Regions from separate parts of the Sphingomonas phyllosphaerae 5.2 genome, predicted to be linked through region 1. Evidence: predicted binding sites of a transcription regulator. Region 1 holds the regulator's gene; each other region holds the start of a gene.
What was found. Region 1 encodes LexA, which represses DNA repair genes until DNA is damaged. Its sites were predicted from a motif close to GTTCCNCNCTTGTTCT; they were not measured.
Positions count from the first base shown of each region.

Region 2: the regulator LexA is predicted to act here: its motif matches at 1,756-1,771, upstream of SPHPHY_RS0113445 (DUF3072 domain-containing protein).
Region 3: the regulator LexA is predicted to act here: its motif matches at 1,004-1,019, upstream of SPHPHY_RS0116470 (ImuA family protein).

Region 1 covers NZ_ATTI01000001.1:2,985,389-2,990,092, forward strand. Annotated here, with positions in the region: gene trpD (anthranilate phosphoribosyltransferase) at 1-343, shown strand, start outside; gene trpC (indole-3-glycerol phosphate synthase TrpC) at 340-1,125, shown strand; gene moaC (cyclic pyranopterin monophosphate synthase MoaC) at 1,126-1,596, shown strand; gene SPHPHY_RS0114085 (molybdopterin molybdotransferase MoeA) at 1,593-2,768, shown strand; gene lexA (transcriptional repressor LexA) at 2,827-3,489, shown strand; gene SPHPHY_RS20230 (ComEC/Rec2 family competence protein) at 4,459-4,704, opposite strand, start outside.
Region 2 covers NZ_ATTI01000001.1:2,843,768-2,848,471, reverse strand. Annotated here, with positions in the region: gene ccmC (heme ABC transporter permease CcmC) at 1-222, shown strand, start outside; gene ccmE (cytochrome c maturation protein CcmE) at 320-757, shown strand; gene SPHPHY_RS0113450 (tetratricopeptide repeat protein) at 757-1,389, shown strand; gene SPHPHY_RS0113445 (DUF3072 domain-containing protein) at 1,503-1,721, opposite strand; gene SPHPHY_RS0113440 (potassium transporter Kup) at 1,857-3,782, shown strand; gene SPHPHY_RS0113435 (2'-5' RNA ligase family protein) at 3,779-4,300, shown strand; tRNA gene SPHPHY_RS0113430 (tRNA-Met) at 4,361-4,437, shown strand; gene SPHPHY_RS22800 (helix-turn-helix domain-containing protein) at 4,611-4,704, opposite strand, start outside.
Region 3 covers NZ_ATTI01000001.1:3,447,157-3,451,860, reverse strand. Annotated here, with positions in the region: gene SPHPHY_RS0116475 (Y-family DNA polymerase) at 1-310, opposite strand, end outside; gene SPHPHY_RS0116470 (ImuA family protein) at 225-974, opposite strand; gene SPHPHY_RS0116465 (3-methyl-2-oxobutanoate dehydrogenase (2-methylpropanoyl-transferring) subunit alpha) at 1,170-2,483, shown strand; gene SPHPHY_RS0116460 (alpha-ketoacid dehydrogenase subunit beta) at 2,629-3,633, shown strand; gene SPHPHY_RS0116455 (dihydrolipoamide acetyltransferase family protein) at 3,640-4,704, shown strand, end outside.

The sequences.
Region 1 (4,704 bases):
CGAGGAGGGGCTGGACGAAATCTCCGGCGCCGGTGCGACGCGCGTGGTGACGGTCGGCGACGTAACGCTGCCCGCGCGGATCGTGCCCGAGGACGCCGGGGTCGCGCGCCATCCCACGATCGCGATCCGCGGCGGTGACCCGGCCTACAATGCTGCGGCGCTGCGCCGTCTGCTGGCAGGCGAGCACGGACCATATCGTGACGCTGTGCTACTCAACGCCGCCGCGGCCTTGGTGCTCGCCGGACGCGAGCGCGATTTGCGTGCCGCTGCGCGAATCGCCGCACGCGCGATCGATGATAAGAGCGCAACGACCCTGCTCGATCGCTGGATTTCCTGGTCATGACCATCCTTGCCGAGATTTGTGCGACAAAGCGTGCCGAGGTGGCGGCGCGCAAGGCCGCGACCTCGCTGTCTGAGCTATCTGCGCTCGCCGCCGCCCAGTCGGCGCCGCGTGGCTTCCGCGCGGCGCTCGACGCGATGGTCGCTGCCGGCCGCCACGCGCTCATCGCCGAGATCAAGAAGGCCAGCCCGTCGAAGGGCCTGATCCGTGCCGATTTCGATCCGCCCGCGCACGCCCGCGCCTATGCCGAAGGTGGAGCGGCCTGCCTCTCTGTGCTGACTGATGCGCCTTATTTCCAAGGACATGAGGATTATCTGGTCGCGGCCCGTACCGCGTGCGCGCTGCCGGTCCTACGAAAGGACTTCACGGTCGATCCTTGGCAGGTGATCGAGGCGCGGAGCATCGGCGCGGACGCAATCCTGCTGATCGCTGCCGCGCTCGACGATGCCTGCATGGCCGAATGCGAGGCAGCGGCGATCGAACAGGGGCTGGACGTGCTGGTCGAAGTTCACGATGCCGTTGAAATGGAGCGTGCGGCCCGGCTGCGGACTCGACTCGTCGGCGTCAATAATCGCGATCTGAAGACTTTCGAAGTCGATTTCCGGCGCACGTACGAGTTGGTCGCGCACGCCCCCGCCGGCTGCACATTCGTTGCCGAGAGCGGGTTGTCGATACGCGCCGACCTCGATGAACTGGCGGCACATGGCGTGTATTGCTTCCTGATCGGCGAAGCTCTGATGCGCCACGCCGATGTCGCAGCAGCGACCCGCGCAATGGTCGGCTGAATGGCCGGTCTCACCCACATCGACGACGATGGTGCCGCGCACATGGTCGACGTCGGCGACAAGGCGGTGACCCGGCGCGAGGCGGTAGCGACCGGGCACATCGCGATGTCGGACGAAGCACTTGGCGCAATCCGCGCCGGCGCGGTGAAGAAGGGCGACGTCCTCGCGGTCGCTCGCGTCGCCGGGATCATGGCCGCCAAGCGCACCAGCGATCTCGTGCCGCTTTGCCACCCGCTCCCGATCACGCGCGTCTCGCTCAACCTTCTGCCCGAAAACAATGGCATAACCGCCGTCGCGACCGTCGCTACCGACGGCAAGACCGGGGTCGAGATGGAGGCGCTGACCGCGGTGTCGGTCGCATTGCTCACCGTCTACGACATGGCCAAGGCAATCGACAAGGCGATGACGATCAACGACATCCGCGTGATCGAAAAACGCGGTGGCCGCTCCGGCGACTGGCGGGCGGCATGACGCTGGTTCCGGTTGCCGAGGCGCAGGCCCGCGTGCTGGCGCTGGGCCGCCATGTCGACGCGGTGGACGTCCCGCTGATCGAGGCACTTGGCCGCTGGGCCGCCGCTCCCGTCATCGCGCGCCGCACCCAACCTGCCGCCGATCTGTCCGCAATGGACGGCTACGCGCTGCGCTTCGCCGATCTTCCCGGACCTTTTCAGGTAATTGGCGAAAGCGCCGCGGGCACCCCTTTCGGGACCGCCGTCGATAGCGGACAGGCGGTCCGCATCTTCACCGGCGCCGCGCTACCATCCGGCACCGATACCGTGCTGGTCCAGGAAGACGCCGCTCGCGATGGTGCGACGCTGACGCTCGCCGGCGAAGGCCCCGCGCATGTCGGCCGCAACGTCCGCCGCCGCGGGCTCGATTTCCATGAAGGCGATATCCTCGTCGAGCGAGGGCAACGCCTTACACCCGCGCGACTCGCGGTCGCTGCGACTGGTGGAGTGGCGCGGTTAACGGTCGCGCGCCCGGTCCGCGTCGCGCTGGCCGCAACTGGTGACGAACTGGTCGAACCCGGCACGCCCGGTGACGCCCTGCCCGAGTCCAACCGCCTGTTATTGCGCGCGTTGCTCGCCGACATGCCGGTCGAGATCGTCGACCTCGGAATCCTCCCGGACCGGCTAGATCGCTTGACGGACGCATTTGCGCGCGTCGACGCCGACGTGCTGGTCACCACCGGCGGCGCCTCGGTCGGTGACCACGATCTCGTCCGCCCTGCGCTCGCAGCCGCGGGTACGACGCTCGACTTCTGGCGGATCGCGCTGCGCCCCGGCAAGCCGATGCTCGCCGGGCGGCGCGGCGACATGGCAGTGGTCGGCCTGCCCGGCAATCCCGTGTCCGCGTTCGTCACCGCGCTCCTCTTCGTGCGTCCGCTCGTCGCGCATCTCGCCGGCGCCAGCGATCCTTTCCCAAGCGTCTCCCGGGTCTTGCTGGGCGAAAACCTGCCCGCGAACGGCGAGCGTACCGACTATCTACGGGCCGAATTGCGCGACGGGCGCGCGTACGCCTCGACTATCCAGGACAGCTCGATGCTGCGCACGCTGGCACGCTCGACATGCCTGATCGTGCGTGAATCGCACGCGCCCGCGGCGGCGGCCGGCGACTCGGCGGAAGTCCTGATGATCGCTTGACGGAGGGCTATATGTTCCATAAAGGTTCGCACTCCGTTCACTAGGAAGGCGCCGGGACATGCTGACGCGCAAGCAGCACGAGCTGATCTGCTTCATCGAGGATCGCCTGGCCGACACCGGCGTCTCGCCCTCGTTCGAGGAGATGAAGGACGCGTTGGAGCTGAAGAGCAAGTCGGGTGTCCATCGCCTCATCAGCGCCCTTGAGGAACGTGGTTATCTGCGCCGCCTTCCCAATCGCGCGCGCGCACTGGAAGTTCTCAAGGCACCTGAGCGCGGCGCCGAGGCGAAGCGCGCCGCCCCTCCGTCGGTCAAGCGTACCATGCCCGCGCCCGCGAACGACGTGGTCGAGATCCCGCTGCACGGGCGGATCGCCGCGGGCGTGCCGATCGAGGCGTTCGAAGGTTCGACGATGCTTCCGGTACCCGCCGCACTGCTCGGGGCAGGCGAGCACTTCGCGTTGGAAGTGTCGGGCGATTCGATGGTGGAGGCTGGCATCTTCGACGGCGATTATGCGCTGATCCGCCGTCAGGAAGTGGCGCGCGACGGTGAGATCGTCGTCGCACTGATCGACGACAGCGAGGCGACGCTCAAATACTTCCGCCACGAAGGTGCGATGATCCGCCTCGATCCTGCCAATCGCGCGTACGACCCGCAGCGCTATGCGCCGGCGCAGGTCCGTGTACAGGGTCGCCTGGCTGGGCTGTTGCGTCGTTATTCCTGACGCTCGGTAGCGGCGGCAGCCGGCAATGTGTCGTACCGCGGTGATCGATATTCGCTAGGATCGTCGCGCCTACGGGTAGTTGGTTGAAGGCTTCCTGGCTAAACTCGCGCCGGCACCGCGGGGTTGAGCGGCTTCGATGCGCTTGCTCGCAAAATGGGGTGCACGTGCCGCCGACTTTGTGCGCGTTCACGACGTTTTGTAGCACCAACCACCTTCAGCCTAAAACGTCGGAGCATCCGGCGATCCAGATGCGCGATTACTGACAAACCGGTGTGCGCTGAGATCCGGCTGCTGCTTTTGTCATCAAGCAACGAAGCTTCGGATCAGATCCGTGGCGAAGGCGAGTGCTGATGACTGGCAGACACCAACCTGCACTGGATCGAAATCGATATGCCGATGCGACGTGCACTTGCCGGGAGCCGCGGCGCTCGAACATTTTCGCAGTTTCAAGATAGAACGCGGCAAGCCGCCGAAGTTCGTGACCGGGAGCGGGGTCGAGGACGGTGGCGTGGTGCGGCCGGATTGTCGTGCTACGCTGACGAATACGGAATAGCGAGTGACGCCGAGGTATAACCATCAAGACCAGACGTGCAACATGACTCCGCGCAAAACAACGCCAGATCTCACGCGTCACTATCTTGTATGCAGCCGTTCTTACAAGTGAGGCGGAGCGCATAACAGCGCGCGAGATTGATTGGCTACGCTGATTCCGCTTGTGCAGCACGTCGTTCACGTCCGCCCGGCGACAATGAGCGCCGCTCTAGGGCCGATCGACATTCAGCCGAATCCCCTGCCAACTCCGTCTCTCCAAGCGTGGCTAAGCAAAGGGCATCGTGCGGAACGCTGGATTGCTTCGCTACGCTCGCAAGACAGGTGAAGGGAGCAGATCTGCCGGGCCGTGCAAGCGCGGTTGCCCGAGCAGGCGGAATGTCGATCCCGCCCTGTTCGCACGACAATCGCTACCGACCGTCACTCACTGATCCGCCGCCGATCTCCGCCACTCATACGACTTTGGCTCGGCAATCCGTAATCGCGAACGTCGCCCCGCGGGCGGTCCCGGCGAACGAAACGCGACACCCTGCCCCTTGCAGCGACAACCGGGAGCGCCGTCGCCATGATCCACGGGTGCGCGTCGCCGGCGCGACGGACGGTGGTCACCCGCTGCGTTGCGAAGGTCACCGCCACCCCGCCGGTCCGCGCCAGCATCGTTCGATC
Region 2 (4,704 bases), 140 kb from region 1:
TTGCCGGTGATCCGCTATTCGGTGGTGTGGTGGAACACGCTGCATCAGGGACCGAGCATCGGCCTGACCGGTTCGAGCATCGATCGATCGTTGCTCTGGCCGCTGCCGATCATGCTGGCGGGCTTCAGTTTGTTCTTCGGCGCCGTCGTGCTGATGCGGATGCGTGCGATGTTGGCGCGTGAGAAGGCCGAGGCGCGGTTGCGGCGGCGGGCGCGCGCATGAACCCGTGGCCGTTCGTGACCGCCGCGTACACGCTGACGCTGGCGGGCGCGGCGCTGCTCGGCTGGTGGAGCTGGCGCCAGATGCGGGACGCCGAGAAATGACGAGGAAGAACCAACGGTTGATGCTGGTCCTGCTCGGGCTGGCAGCGGTCGGCGTCGCGGCGTTGCTGGCGTTGTCGGGACTGCGCGATCAGGCGGCGTTTTTCTACGCGCCCGGCGATGTCGCGGGCGCGCTGCCGCCGCCCGACAAGGCGGTGCGGCTGGGCGGGATGGTGGAGCGCGGATCGATACGCCGCGCCGCCGATGGCGTGGCGATCGACTTTGTGGTGACCGACGGCAAGGCGACGACCCCGGTGCATTTCAGCGGGATCGCGCCGGACCTGTTCCGCGAAGGATCGGGCGTGGTCGCCGAGGGGCATTTCCGCGCCGACGCATCGTTCGTCGCGACCAATCTGCTCGCCAAGCACGACGAGAAATACATGCCTCCGCAAATGGCCGGTAAAATGCACGAAACGCGCACGTTGGAGCCGCGATAATGGGCTTTTTCGCGCTTTTGCTGCTCGGCGGTGCCGCGTTTGCGGCGATGGCGTTCGTGCTGCGCGTCGATCGGCTGCTGTGGTCGATGCTGGGCGCGGCCTTGTGCCTCGGCGGCGTCGGCTATGCGTGGCAGGGGCGGCCGACGCTGCCGGCCGCAGCGCCGCAGCACGCGGCCACCACCACGCCGATCGATATCGAGGAGACCCAGCTTCGCGACAGCATGTTCGGGCGCTTCAATGCCGACACCGCCTATCTGGTCGCGGCGGATGCGATGACGCGTAGCGGCAACGACGATGCGGCGGCGCGGGTGATGCTGGGCGGGCTGTCGAAACTGCCGCAGAGCTTTATCCTGTGGACCTGGGCGGGGGTGACGCTGGCGGCGGATGCCGGGCACGTCGTGTCGCCGCCGGCGCTGCTGGCGTTCCGGCAGGCGGCGCGGCTGGCGCCCGAGCATCCGGCGCCGCCATATTATCTCGGCTTCGCGTATCTGGAGGCGGGCGATCTGACGAAGACGCGCATGTTGTGGACGCGAGCGGTGGCATTGTCACCGGAAGGGACGCCGTACCGTGCCGAGATCGCGCGGCGTCTGGCGTTGCTCGAGCGACTCATCGCGATGTCGCAGCGGCGCTAGGCGCGGCTGGTATAAAGGCAGAGCGGGGGAGATGGTCGCTCGCGTTGCGGGTCTGTGAGCGAACGTAGCAGGCGGGAGCGCGACGCGGTGGTCGCGCTCCCGATTCCAAAGCCCTATTTGCCCCGGCCGGTCTTCTCTTGCAGCGCGTCGATCCGCTTGGAGGCGTCGCCCTTGGTCAGCGACTCGTCGAACTCCTCGCCGGCTTCCTCGCTGAGCGTCTTGAGGTAGCTGGCCTGCGCGCCGGTCATCGGCTCATCGCCGGTCGTCCAGTCATCGGGATCCTTCTCCGCATTGGAGAACGGCTCGCTCTTCGGATTATGGGTATCGCTCATGGTCACATGTCCTTCCGACGGACATAACATTTCTGTTCGCTGCCTGTTCCGCGTTGCGGGGCCATCGGCCGCGTGCTAGGCGCGCCACATTATGGCCACGCATGCGGATGTTGTCTCGATAGCGGTGGCCGGCGCATGAGCGTCGCGACGACCGACCCTGCGGTACGCGCGCAGGCGGGTACGGCTCATCACAATCATCATCAAAGTGGTGGTCTCGGGAAGCTGGCGCTTGGCGCGATCGGCGTCGTTTACGGCGATATCGGCACCAGCCCGCTTTATGCGATGAAGGAAGTGTTCGTCGGGCACCACCCGCTCGCCGTCGATCCGCTGCATATCTTCGGCGTCATCAGCCTCGTCTTCTGGTCGCTGATGCTGATCGTGACGGTCAAATACGTGCTGATCGTGCTGCGCGCCGACAACAACGGCGAGGGCGGCAGCCTGGCATTGCTCGCGCTGATCCAGCGGCGATCCGGCGCAGGGAAGAAATGGGGGCCGAGCCTCGTGATCCTCGGCGTCCTGGCGACGGCGCTTTTCTTCGGCGACTGCATGATCACGCCCGCGATCTCCGTGCTGTCGGCGGTCGAGGGGCTGGCGACGGTCGAGCAGGGCTTCGGATCGTTCGTGCTGCCGATCGCGGTGACGATCCTGATCGCGCTGTTCTACATGCAATCGATCGGGACCGAGAAGGTCGGGCGGCTGTTCGGGCCGATCATGGTCGTCTATTTCGTGGTCGTGGCGGTGATGGGCGTGGCGCACATCATCCAGCGGCCGGACATCCTGTTCGCGTTGAATCCATTATACGCGGTCCGCTTCGCGCTGAACGACGGCGGGCTGGCGTTTCTCGCGCTCGGCTCGGTCGTGCTGGCGGTGACCGGTGCCGAGGCATTGTACGCCGACATGGGACATTTCGGCCGCCGGCCGATCGCGATGGCGTGGCTGGCGTTCGTGTTGCCGGCGCTGATGCTCAACTATCTGGGGCAGGGCGCGCTGCTGCTCGAGCAGCCGCAAGCCGCGCAGAACCCGTTCTTCCTGATGGCGCCGGAGGACTGGCGACTGCCGCTGGTGATCCTGGCGACGATGGCGACCGTCATCGCCAGCCAGGCAGTGATCACCGGCGCCTATTCGGTGGTGCAGCAGGCGGTGCAGCTCGGGCTGATGCCGCGCATCCGCATCACGCACACCAGCGCGTCCGAAGCGGGCCAGATCTACATCCCCGCCGCCAATTGGGCGTTGATGGTGATGGTGCTGTTGCTGGTCTTCGGGTTCGGCGAATCGTCGAACCTCGCCGCGGCGTACGGGATCGCGGTGACCGGCACGATGTTCATCTCAACGTGCATGATCGGGGTGCTGATCCGGCGCGTGTGGCATTGGCCGCTGTGGGCGACGGCGCTGTTCGAGATCGTGTTCCTCTCGATCGACGGGCTGTACTTCGCATCGAACCTGACCAAGGTGCCCGACGGTGGCTGGTTCCCGTTGCTGGTGGCCGTGATCGTGTTCGTGCTGCTGACCACATGGTCGCAGGGGCGCAAGCTGATGATTGAGCGGATGCGCGAGGCGGCGATGCCGATCCGGATCTTCATCGACTCGGCGGCGACGTCGGCGACGCGCGTGTCGGGCACCGCAGTGTTCATGACCTCGACACCGGAGGGCGTGCCGCACGCGCTGCTGCACAATCTGAAGCACAATCGCGTCCTGCACGATCGCGTCATCCTGCTGACGGTGCGCGTCACCGACATGCCGTATTTCCCGGAGGAGGATCGTTTCCTGCACGAGGATCTGGGGCAGGGCTTCCACCGCGTCATCCTGCGTTACGGCTTCATGGAGGAGCCCGACGTTCCCGCGCATCTCAACACGTTCGGCGGGTGTGGCGCGGCGTTCAGGATGATGGACACCAGCTTTTTCCTGAGCCGGCAGACGTTGCTGGCGTCGGAGCGGCCAGGAATGGCGATCTGGCGCGAGAAGCTGTTCAGCTGGATGCTGCGCAACGCGGAAAGCGCGATGGAGTTCTTTCGGCTGCCGACCAATCGCGTCGTCGAACTGGGTAGCCAGATCGAGATTTGACCGACGCGGGCGCCCTTGCTCCGATCATCGTCACCGCGCTGTTCGGGCGCGAGGACCAGGCGTTCTTCGAGGCCGAGCGACGCGCGCATTTCCCGCCCGAGCGCAACCAACTGGCGGCGCACCTGACGATGTTCCACCACCTGCCGCCGACGCTGGCCGCGGAATTGCGGCAGCGGCTGGTGGCGGAAACGCGCGGCGTCGCCGCCCCGGCGGCGCGGATCGCCGACGTGATGTCGCTGGGACGCGGGGTGGCCTTTCGGATCGACAGCCCGGAACTGGCGGCGGTCCGCGCCCGGCTGGCGGACGCGTTCGCGGGGCTGCTGACCCCGCAGGATGCCGGCGGCTGGCGTGCGCATGTCACGGTGCAGAACAAGGTCGAGCCGGCAGTGGCCAAGGCGCTGCTGGAGACGCTGCGCGCCGGTTTCCGCCCGCGCCCGGTGGCGATCGCCGGGCTGGCGGCGTGGTGGTATCGCGGTGGCCCGTGGGAAATGCTGTCCAGGCACATGTTCACCGCTTGACCCGCGCCATTCGGCTGATATAGCCCGCGCCTCACGAGGGTTCGGCGCTCCCGGAAACGGGGCGGAGTAGCTCAGCTGGTTAGAGCAGCGGAATCATAATCCGCGTGTCGGGGGTTCAAGTCCCTCCTCCGCTACCAACCCTCGTGCGCAGAAATCCGCCATTTCTTAGCTGTTTTGCCCTCCTTGCGGGTGCAATTGGCTTTTGTCGGGTGCTGCGATCATTTTCCGCAGTTTTCCGTGCTTTCCGAATGGCTCCCGGCGGCTCCGTGCAACACGGATGCGACATGATCTACCGCGTCGAATCGGCGGATCAGGTAGATGCCCGCCGGCTCGGCTGACGCTCAATCAGGCGTTCCAAGCGCATGTTGGTCGCGTCGTCCCTGTTCGTGCCAGACCATGACGAG
Region 3 (4,704 bases), 460 kb from region 1:
GCAGGCGCTTGTACGGGTGTTCGGCGGCTTCGCTGCGGCGACCCATTTCGCGCATCGGCGGGCGCTGGTGCGCGGGCAGCGCGGCGACGTGGCGCGCGACGTCCTCGCGTGCCCAGCGCGCACCGGGGCGCCAGCCGCTGTTGCGCGGCGCGTCGCATTGCTTGCCGCCCTGTTCGGCGTCGCCTGCCGCCTTGATCGCGGCAAGATCGAGCGCGACGCGCCGCTCAGGCGGCGGCGCGAGGGCGGGCTCGGCCCGCCGCAGCCGGTCGATCGACCAGTCGGGCAGGTAGAGCGAGGCGACCCGTTTCATCGCATGCCTCCACGATCGTTTGAAATGCTTCGCCGCCACGCTGGCGGACCAGCGCCACGTCCCAGCGCGCGCGCCCGATACCGGCGACCGGCAACGGCGCGGACGGGGCGGAAGCGATGCGCCAGCGCGTCACCGCCGCGGATGGCACAGCGAGCGGGTCGGCACCCTCCCGCGCGTGCCGCTTCATCAGCAGCGCGATCGTCCGCCCGCCCTCCGCCGCCAGTTGCAACCGGCGCGTCGAGGCCATCGCGGCACGGCACGTCTCGCCGATTACCGCCCCCAGTGCGCGGTGGCGCAACCCCTCCTCCATCAGCGCCAGCACCTCGGCATCGTCGGTCGCCTCGGCATAGAGCACGCGTTCGGGGTCGAGACCCGACTGGTAGAGGCCGGGCGCGAACAGGTCGCGCCGCCGCACCACCCAGAGGACCGGCCCCCAGGCACGCGCGGCGATCCCGGCGAGGAACAGGGTCGCCGACGCATCGTCACTTGGCGAGGGCGTCGCGGCGGCGATCTCGTGCAGTGCATCGAGCCGCAGACCGGTGTTCGCCAGCCGCGCATCGAGTTCGCCAATCCCGAACGGCAACACCGGACGGCGACGATGGCCGTCGCCTTCGATGGCGCGGAGCGTATCGCGCAGGGATTGAAGGACGCTCGACTCGGGCACGGCTGGTACGACTCCGCAAAGGGATGTTCGTTCCTAGTTTGTTCCGCAATGGCGAGTCGAGTCAATTCGTTGAATAGCCCGAGAATGCTGGGTTCGTCACCTTGCTACATGGGGGCTTTCGTCGCGTTTGAAACAATATTACAAGGACGGGAAACCGCGCCGTCACCCGAAACGGCGCGTGATGGAGAGTGAGACTTGGCCGACGATCCCGGCATCCAGCATCCCGCCGGCAACCCGCCGCCGCAGAATCTGCCACGCCTGTCGCTGCACGTGCCCGAGCCCAAGTTCCGGCCCGGCGATACGGTCGACTTCGCGGATGTCGAGGTGCCGGCGGCGGGCGCGGCGCGCCGCCCCGACACTGCGGAGCCGGCGAGCGGCTTTACCGAACTGGCCTATACGATGGTGCGCGTCCTGGACGAGCAGAACCAGGCGGTCGGCGCGTGGAACCCGCGGCTATCCCCCGATAAACTGCGCCGGATGCTGCGCCACATGGCGACGGTGCGCGCGTTCGACGAACGCATGTTCCGCGCGCAGCGACAGGGCAAGACCAGCTTCTACATGAAATCCCTGGGCGAGGAGGCAGTGGCGGTCGCCGCCGCGCACGCGCTGGATGCCGAGGACATGTGCTTCCCGTCCTATCGTCAGCAGGGCCTTCTCATCGCGCGTGGTTGCCCGATGGTCGACATGATGAACCAGATCTATTCGAATACCGGCGACAAGTTGCAGGGCAAGCAGCTGCCGATCATGTATTCGGAAAAGAGGTTCGGCTTCTTTTCGATCTCGGGGAACCTGACGACGCAATATCCGCAGGCGGTCGGCTGGGCGATGGCGAGCGCGTCGAAGGGCGACACCCGGATTGCGGCGACATGGTGCGGCGAAGGCTCCACCGCGGAGGGCGACTTCCATTCCGCGCTGACCTTCGCGACCGTCTATCGTGCACCGGTGATCTTCAACGTCGTCAACAACCAATGGGCGATCAGCAGTTTCTCGGGCTTCGCCGGTGCGGAGGCGACGACGTTCGCGGCCCGCGCGGTGGGTTACGGGATCGCCGGGCTGCGCGTCGACGGCAACGATGCGCTGGCGGTCTATGCCGCCACCGCATGGGCCGCGGAGCGCGCGCGCACCAACGCCGGCCCGACGCTGATCGAGCATTTCACGTACCGGACCGAGGGGCATTCGACCTCCGACGATCCCACGCAATATCGCTCGGCCGGCGAGCCGACCGCATGGCCATTGGGCGATCCGATCCGGCGGCTGAAGGACCATCTGGTCGCGATCGGCGAATGGGACGACGCGCGGCAGGAAGCGATGGACCGCGAGGTCGCCGAAGAGGTGAAGCGCGCGCAGAAGGAGGCCGAAAAGAACGGCATTCTGGGCCACGGCCTGCACCAGCCGCTCGACAGCCTGTTCGATGGCGTGTTCGAGGAGATGCCGTGGCACCTGCGCGAGCAACGCCAGCAGATGATCGACGAGGAAACCGCCAGCGGGCGGCCGTGGGCGCGCAAGTGAACGCTCTATTCGTCACCGCGGCGAACGCCGGGGTCTCGCGTCACAAGGGCGCTCTTCGTAACAGGGAGGTCCCGGCCTTTGCCGGGATGACGTCGATTTGACCGACATGATCGAACAACCGGCGGAGGATACCGCCACCACCCGCATGAACATGATCCAGGCGATCAATTCGGCGATGGACGTGACGATGGCGCGCGATCCGTCGATCGTCGTCATGGGCGAGGACGTCGGCTATTTCGGCGGCGTGTTCCGCGCGACTGCCGGTTTGCAGAAGAAGTACGGCAAGACCCGCGTCTTCGACACGCCGATCACCGAATGCGGGATCATCGGCGTGGCAGTAGGAATGGGCGCCTATGGCCTGCGCCCGGTGCCGGAGATCCAGTTCGCGGATTACATCTACCCCGCGCTCGACCAGTTGGTCAGCGAGGCGGCGCGGCTGCGCTATCGCTCCGGCGGCGAATTTACCGCACCGATGACGGTGCGCTCGCCATTCGGCGGCGGGATTTTCGGCGGGCAGACGCACTCGCAGTCGCCCGAGGGGATCTTCACCCACGTCTCCGGCGTGAAGACGATCATCCCGTCGACGCCGTACGATGCCAAGGGGCTGCTGATCTCGGCGATCGAGGACAATGATCCGGTGATCTTCTTCGAGCCGAAGCGCATCTACAACGGGCCGTTCAACGGCCATTGGGATCGCCCGGCGGAAAACTGGTCGAAACATCCCGCCGGCGAGGTGCCGACCGGTTATTACAAGATCCCGCTGGGCAAGGCGAACGTGGTGCGCGCGGGCGAGGCGCTGACAATCCTCGCTTATGGCACGATGGTGCACGTCTGCGCGCAGGTGGTCGCCGATGCCGGCGTCGATGCCGAGATCATCGATCTGCGCAGCCTGGTGCCGCTGGATATCGAGACGATCGAGGCGTCGGTGAAGAAGACCGGCCGCTGCATGATCGTCCACGAGGCGACGCGCACCGGCGGGTTCGGCGCCGAACTGTCGGCCCTGGTGCAGGAGCGATGCTTCTATCACCTGGAAGCGCCGGTCGAGCGCGTCACCGGATTCGACACGCCGTACCCGCACAGCCTGGAATGGGCCTATTTCCCCGGACCGGTGCGGATCGGGCAGGCGCTCAAGAAGATTCTGAAGGATTAAAGGCAGATGGCGCGTTTCACCTTCAAGCTGCCGGACATCGGCGAAGGCATTTCCGAGGCGGAGATCGTGGCATGGCACGTCGCGGTCGGCGACCGCGTCGAGGAGGACCAGAGCCTCGCCGACATGATGACCGACAAGGCCACCGTCGAGATGGAGTCGCCGGTTGCAGGCGTCGTCGTGGAAATCGCGGGCGAGGTCGGCGATCAGGTGTCGATCGGCGCGGCTCTGGTCGTGATCGAGATCGAGGGCGAGGTCGAGGTCGAGCGCGGGGAGGACAGCAGCGCCGCGGGCGAGGTCGCCTCACCGGCTACCGACGAGGCGACGCTGGAGGCCGAGAACCCTGGCGTCGAGGAAGTCACCGCTTCCATTCCTGCAAGGGAAGGACCGCCGGAAAGTGGCGGATTTGAAGACCCGGCGCCGGAGCGGGCCGCCGCTTCCGACGCCCGCGATCTGTCCCGGAAAGTCGAACCCGCTCCTGAATCCTCGCTCGCAGGAACTGGCGTCGTCCTTGCTTCTCCGGCGGTTCGCGCACGGGCGAAAGACCTGGGCGTCGACCTCGCGCAGATCCGCGTCGGTGACGGCGAGCGGATCCGGCACGCCGATCTGGATGCGTTCCTCCGCTACAGCACGGGGCAGGGCTATCACGCGCCGCACGCGGCCCGTGCGCGCGACGACGAACAGGTGCGCGTCATCGGCATGCGACGGCGCATTGCCGAGAACATGGCGGCGTCGAAGCGGAATATCCCGCACTTCACGTATGTCGACGAGATCGATGTCACCGCCCTGGAGGAGATGCGCGCCGACCTGAACGACAATCGTGGCGGGCGACCGAAGCTGACGATGCTGCCGTTGCTGATCGTGGCGATGTGTCGGACGCTGCCCGAATTTCCGATGTTGAACGCGCGATATGACGATGAAGCCGGGGTCGTGACGCGCTCGGGGCGCGTGCATCTCGGGATGGCGACCCAGACCGATGCCGGGCTGACCGTACCCGTCATCCGCGACGCGCAGGACCGCAATGTCTGGCAATTGGCGACGGAGATCACGCGACTGGCGGGCGCGGCACGTGCC